3 regions of the Leucobacter sp. GX24907 genome follow, and region 1 is predicted to be linked to each of the others. Evidence: predicted binding sites of a transcription regulator. Region 1 holds the regulator's gene; each other region holds the start of a gene.
What was found. The regulator HrcA, encoded in region 1, represses chaperone genes, less so after heat shock. The targets are predictions, from matches to a motif close to TTNGCACTCGNNNNNNNCGAGTGCNAA.
Positions count from the first base shown of each region.

Region 1 (2,199 bases):
TCGCGTCGGTGCCGAGTATCGCGTCTGGCATGCCGACGTGCACCGTGCAGAGCAGGTCATCGCCGTCCCGGCTGAAGATGTCATGGTGCGTGACCCGGAACTCGATGAAGAGATCGCCGTTGGGCCCTCCGCCTGGCCCGACCTCTCCCCCGCCGCGCATCTGCATACGTGTGCCCGTATCGATTCCCGAGGGAATGTCGACCGGCAACGTACGACGCTCCCGAATGCGCCCCTTGCCCCCGCATTCGAGGCACGGGTGCTCGATGACCGTGCCGTACCCCTGGCAGCTGCCGCAGGGATGCATGGTCACCACGTTGCCGAAGAGCGAGCGCACCTGACGCTGAACCTGGCCCTGCCCGTGGCAGACGTCGCAGGTGACCGGCGAGGTTCCCGGCTGACAGCAACTTCCCTCGCAGGTGCCGCACAGCACCGCTGTGTTGATGGAGATATCGCGGTGCACGCCGAAGACCACCTCGTCGAGCGAGACGTCGACGCGGATCATCGCGTCTTCTCCGCGCTCGGAACGCGAACGAGGGCCGCGCTGGCCACCGCCGAAGCCGCCACCGCCGAAGAAGGTCTCGAAGATGTCGCCGAAGCCGCCGCCACCGCCGAAGCCCTCGGAGCCGCCGAGGTCATAGCGCTGCCGCTGCTCAGGGTCGCTCAGCACATCGTAGGCGTGCGTCACGTTCTTGAACTCCTCGGCAGCCTCTTCCCCCGGGTTCACATCCGGGTGCAGCTTGCGCGCGAGCCTCCGGTAGGCCTTCTTGATGTCCTCCGGCGACGCGTCGCGCGCAACCCCGAGCGTCTCGTAGTGATCGGCCAAAACGTGGTTCTCCTCGTGGTGGTGTGTACAGGTTCGGTGATGTGAACAGGTGCGGTGGGTCCGGGCGTAACAGGCTCGCGGTCAGCGTTCCTCGCCGATCAGGCGATTCAGGTATCGGGCCACAGCGCGCACCGTCGCGATGTTTCCCGCGTAGTCCATGCGCATGGGGCCGAGCACTCCGATGCGCGCGGGCGGATCACCCGCCGCTTCGTAGTTCGACACGATGACGGAGGTGGTCTGCAGCCCGTACGCTTGATTCTCCCGACCGATCGAGGCGGCGACCCCGCGGCTGTCGTGAGCCAGCTCGTCGAAGAGGCGCAACAGCGTGACCTGCTCTTCGATTGCCTCAAGCACCGCGGGGAGAGTGCCCTCGAACCCGTCGGACTGCGAGAGCCGTGCTGCTCCCGCGATCGTGATGCGCTCGCTCCGATTCGCACGGAGCTGCGAGCCGACGACGTCGAGCACGCGCTCGACCACCTCGACCTCCTGAGGGCCGGCCCACTGGCCGAGACTCTCTTCAAGCGTGCTGATCGCGTCGATGCCGGCTTCGACGTCAGCTCCGACCAGTGCGCCTGCGATCCGATCGCGAAGCCCGTGCATCCATGCCTCGGCCACTTCGTTCGCCGGCAGCCAGGCGAGCTGCTGCTCGACGACTCCGCTGCCCAGGATCAGCACGCACAGCACCCGATCCTCACCGATCGATACCAGGTCGATATGTCGCACGACGGTTCGCCGCAGCGACGGGTACTGCACCACGGCGACCTGATTGGTGAGCTTCGAGAGCAGGCGGACGGTTCTGCTGAGCGTGTCCTCAAGATCGTGGGATTCGCCGAGGAAGCGTTCGATTGCACTGCGCTGGGCGGAACTCAGCGGCCGGATGCTGGCGAGCGTATCGACGTAGAGCCGGTAGCCCTTGTCTGTCGGCACACGCCCAGACGAGGTGTGCGTCTGCGTGATGAGTTCGTCTTCTTCGAGCAACGCCATGTCATTGCGAATCGTCGCGGCCGACACGCCGAAGCTGTGTCGCTCGACGATCGCCTTCGATCCGACCGGCTCGTTCGAAGCGACGTAATCGCCCACGATCGCGTGGAGAACGGCGAGACTCCGCTCGGAGACTCCATGATCGACGACCATGACACCTCCCGTACTCATCAGGATCGCTCCGCGAATCAATCATTCTGGCACTCGGGCCACGCGAGTGCCAGTCTACCGCAGGTACTCTCCTGGCGGGATTCAGAAAACAGCAGTGCTCAAGACCCGAGCAGGCGATGAACGACCGTGTCGGCGAGCAGGCGCCCCCGCAACGTCGGAACAACGCGCGCCTCGCTGCCTCCGGCACCGATTGCCGCTCGACCATCGATGAGCGCATCCGCGAT
Region 1 is NZ_JBSGPD010000002.1:359,626-361,824, forward strand. It holds gene dnaJ (molecular chaperone DnaJ) at 1-823, opposite strand, end outside; gene hrcA (heat-inducible transcriptional repressor HrcA) at 905-1,975, opposite strand; gene hemW (radical SAM family heme chaperone HemW) at 2,074-2,199, opposite strand, start outside.

Region 2 (2,199 bases), on a different contig from region 1:
TGTTCGAGGCCGGCCGGAGTGAACAGCAGATGCCGAGCCTGTTCGCCGAACTTCGACACGGCCTTTCGTCGCAGCAGGGCCTGCGCCAGGGCGGCCGCGACGTGCGCAGGGTCGAGGCCGTCACGGCGCAGCGCGGAGTTCGCCGCAAAACTGCGTGCTTCTTCGTTGCCCGTACCGTCGGCGAGGAGTTGCTCCGCGCGATCCAACGTCGCGGCGCCTTCGGGGGTGAGGAGGAACTGCCAGCCCGGCGGGGGTGCCGCATCGCTGCTGAGCTGTGCGGAAGCGCTGGTCATGGCATCCTCTTCTCCCCGCGACGCTGCGCCGTCGGGTGCGGGTGAGCGGACGCGATGAGGAGTCGATCGTGGACAGGAATCGAGCGGGACCAGTGGTCACGCTCGACGGGTGATCGATCGTGATCAGTAGTCGTAGGAGTCGTAGGAGCTGACTGATCCGATTTCGGAGAACGCTGCTCCCATGGCGCCGAACATCATGATGAGAAGACCGATGTACGCGACGATGAAGATCGCCAGCAGCACGAAGTACGAGTAACTGATGATGAGGCCGGTGAGTCCGATGCCGCGCCCTGCGTCGCCATTCCGCTTGATCTGGCTCAGAGCGAGGTGGCCGAAAATGATGCCGGCAATCGGAGCGACAAAGGCGAAGATGATCGCGAGCACTGCGAACGTATTGGTGTCGCCCATGCGGGTCGACGGGTTCTGCGGCGCTGCCGCACGCGCATATGGGGGCGCGGGAACGGTCTGCTGGGGGGCCTGCGGCTGCTGGCCGGGAGCTCCCGGATACTGGGGAGCGTTCTGAGTAGGGGAGGGGAAATTCGGCTGAGGCGTCGTATTCGACATGGTGGGTCGCTCCTGGTCGGCGGGTCGGCGCGGGAGGCCGTTGGTGCTTCAAGTCTAGGAGGCCTCGTTCGCCGTGCGCGAAGGATCCGGGAAGAATTGGCACTCGCCTTGCGAGAGTGCCAAAGTGCGCCATACAATTCTTAACGAGCGCACTCATCCGCGAGTGCGTCCATTAGTTCTTCTTCCACACCGAGAAAGAGGTCAAACGTGTCGGTCTCCATCAAGCCGCTCGAAGATCGCATCATCATCAAGCAGGTCGAGGCTGAACAGACCACCGCTTCAGGTCTGATCATCCCCGACAGCGCTAAGGAAAAGCCCCAGGAGGGCGAGGTTGTGGCAGTTGGTCCCGGTCGTTTCGACGATAACGGAAACCGCGTGCCCGTCGACGTGAGCGTTGGCGACATCGTGATCTACTCGAAGTACGGCGGCACCGAGGTGAAGGCCGGCGGCGAGGACTACCTCGTGCTGTCGGCACGCGACGTGCTCGCAATCGTCGAGCGCTAATTCGTCAGAATCTCCTCCGCTCGGGCGGTGGGAGCGAAGGGCCGGTGCGAAAGCGCCGGCCCTTCGTCGTACTCGGGCATAGGATGGCGTGGTGACTGCGCGTTCGGGGTTCCTCTTCGGTCTGGCCGCCTACCTCTGCTGGGGTGCGTTCCCGCTCTTCTTCAGCCTGCTGACCGATGTGGATCCATTCCAGATCATCCCGTTCAGAGTGGCGAGTGCCATGCTCTTCTGTGTCGTGCTCGTCACGGCGCTCCGCGCTTGGCGGCCGGTCGCAGGAATTCTGCGCTCGCGCCGCAGCCTGTTCTGGTTCACCGTGTCGGGTCTGCTGCTGTACATCAACTGGCAGCTCTTCGTGCTCGGCATCGTGACGGGGCACATCATCGAGACCGCGCTCGGCTATTTCATCAACCCGCTCTTCACGATCCTCATCGGCGTGTTCGTGAGACGCGAGCGGTTGCGTCCTGCCCAATGGGCCGCCGTCGGGATCGCTGCGGTCGGCGTCGTCATCAGTTCGATCGCCTACGGCGTCTTCCCGTGGATCTCCGTCGGTCTTGCATTCACCTTCGGCCTGTACAGCGCTGTGCGCAAGATCGCGAATGAGAATGTGGATGCGATCACCGCCCTGACGGTCGAGACGCTGGTGACCACTCCGGTGCTCGTGGTGCAGCTCGTGGTCGTCTGGCTGCTGGCCGGAGGAGTTGGCTACATCGGCTCGGAGTTCGTCGCCCACGGCCCGCGTATCTCGATCCTGCTCCTTCTGAGCGGCATCTTCACCGCGATTCCGCTCATCTTCTTCGGAGCGGCGAACCGGAGACTGCCACTCACGCACTTGGGATTC
Region 2 is NZ_JBSGPD010000003.1:262,619-264,817, forward strand. It holds gene ACUYV6_RS06370 (THUMP-like domain-containing protein) at 1-293, opposite strand, end outside; gene ACUYV6_RS06375 (DUF4190 domain-containing protein) at 417-857, opposite strand; gene groES (co-chaperone GroES) at 1,065-1,361, shown strand; gene rarD (EamA family transporter RarD) at 1,453-2,199, shown strand, end outside.
Region 2: a site for HrcA is predicted at 954-980, ahead of groES (co-chaperone GroES). Genes of this name have one in related genera too.

Region 3 (2,199 bases), on a different contig from region 1:
AGCTTCGCGAGGCGCTCCTGCAGCTTCTCACGGTCGTAGTCGCTGTCGGTGGTCTCGAGCTCGCGACGGATCTGGGTCACACGACCGTCGATCGCGTCGCTCTCGCCGCCGCCCTGCACGATGGTGGTCTCATCCTTGGTGATGATGACCTTGCGCGCGGTGCCGAGCATGTCGATGGTGGCGTTCTCGAGCTTGAGGCCAACCTCTTCGGAAATGACCTGGGCGCCGGTGAGGATCGCGATGTCCTGCAGCATTGCCTTGCGGCGATCGCCGAAGCCGGGAGCCTTGACGGCGGCCGACTTGAAGATGCCGCGGATCTTGTTGAGCACGAGGGTAGCGAGCGCCTCGCCCTCGACGTCCTCGGCGATGATGAGCAGCTGCTTGCCCGACTGGATCACGGGATCGACGACCGTCACGAGATCCTTGACGTTCGAGATCTTGCTGTTGACGACGAGGATGTAGGGATCCTCGAACACGACTTCCTGGCGGTCTGCGTCGGTCACGAAGTATGCCGAGAGGTAGCCCTTGTCGAAGCGCATGCCCTCGGTGAGCTCGAGCTCGGTGCCGAAGGTGTTCGACTCCTCGACGGTGACGACGCCTTCCTTGCCGACCTTGTCGATCGCCTCGGCGATGAGCTTGCCGATCTGCTCGTCGGCGGCCGAGATCGAAGCGGTTGCAGCGATCTGGTCAGTGGTCTCGATCTCGTTGGCATTGTCGAGCAGCTGAGCCGAGACGGCCTCGACCGCCTTCTCGATGCCCTTGCGGATCGCGATGGGGTCGGAGCCGGCTGCGACGTTGCGCAGACCCTCGCTCACGAGCGCCTGCGCGAGCACGGTCGCGGTGGTGGTGCCGTCACCTGCGACATCGTCGGTCTTCTTCGCGACCTCCTTGACCAGCTCGGCGCCGATCTTCTCGTAGGGGTCGTCGAGCTCGATCTCCTTGGCGATGGACACACCATCGTTGGTGATCGTGGGAGCGCCCCACTTCTTCTCGAGGACGACGTTGCGGCCGCGCGGGCCGAGCGTCACCTTCACGGCGTCGGCGAGGATGTTCAGACCCCGCTCGAGACCGCGACGTGCCTCTTCGTCAAACGCAATCATCTTTGCCATGTACTCGTCCCTCCCGGACGCTCGTGGTGGTGTTCACGGCTCTCGCACCCGAAATCGCGGCGCATGAGCCGAAGCATTCTTAGCACTCGCTCATTCGGAGTGCTAAGCCAATTTTGGCACTCTGTTCCTGTGAGTGCAAGCGAGCCTGCACGCGCTGAGCGAACGCAAAGGATGCGGCTTCAGACAGCAGGTAGCGCAGCGGGCAGAGCACCGCGCAAGTGCACAGGCACGCGGCATCGATATCGGGTGAGGATCGCCGAGCACGACGGCAGCCCGGGCTCTACTCCGCAGAGTCTCCGTCAGTACCCGAACCTCCGTCGGCGTTGGGCGTTTCGGTCTGAGCCGTCAGTTCCGCGGCCTCATCCAAGCCAGGGCCCTGGTAGTCGTCACCGAGCAGCACGATCAGTCGAGCCCCGTAGTCCGCATAGTCGTCGGTCTTGTACGGAGTCATGCCGCCGAGCTTCGCGGCGAGCCCCTGGGCGGCGGCGAGATCGTCTTCTTCGCGGTAGAACACCGCGGAGGTCGTGACGTCGTGCGAGGCGGCGTCACCCGAGAAGATGATGGTGCCCCACTGCTCCTCGGTGATGATGCTGTCGACTGCCGAGGCCAAGTTCAGCGTCTCAGTGCCGTTGAGCACCGCGACCTCAGCCTCCGGGTCGATCTCGGGCTCAGGAGCCTGCGTGGGTTCAGCGGTCTCCTCGGTGCCGAGCCGGTCGCTGAACGGGTTGCTGCCGTCGAGCCCCTGCACCCAGAAAATGCCGGCGGCCGTCAACACGACAAATGCAGCAATGCCCGCGATGAGGAACTGCCAGAAGTAGCGCGGGCGGGCCTGTACTCGGTGAGCGCCGATCCGACCAGTTCGCTTGATCTCGTCGTACCGGTCGGCGGGAAGACCTCCGGGCGCTTGGCGGGATGGCTCGCTGCCCGTGTTCTCCCCGTGACTCGCCACGCAACTCTCCTCGCCCTGTGTCACCGCCGTGTGCGGCTCCCTCGTGTGCCCACCAGATTACCGCGCCGAGGTAGCTGCCGCTTGCGGATCAGCTGAGACCGCGGTGCCGGCGCGCTAGTCTTCCTGGAACTCCGCAAGCGA
Region 3 is NZ_JBSGPD010000001.1:610,965-613,163, reverse strand. It holds gene groL (chaperonin GroEL) at 1-1,109, opposite strand, end outside; gene ACUYV6_RS02795 (LytR C-terminal domain-containing protein) at 1,390-2,058, opposite strand; gene ACUYV6_RS02790 (heme/hemin ABC transporter substrate-binding protein) at 2,173-2,199, opposite strand, start outside.
Region 3: a site for HrcA is predicted at 1,189-1,215, ahead of groL (chaperonin GroEL). Genes of this name have one in related genera too.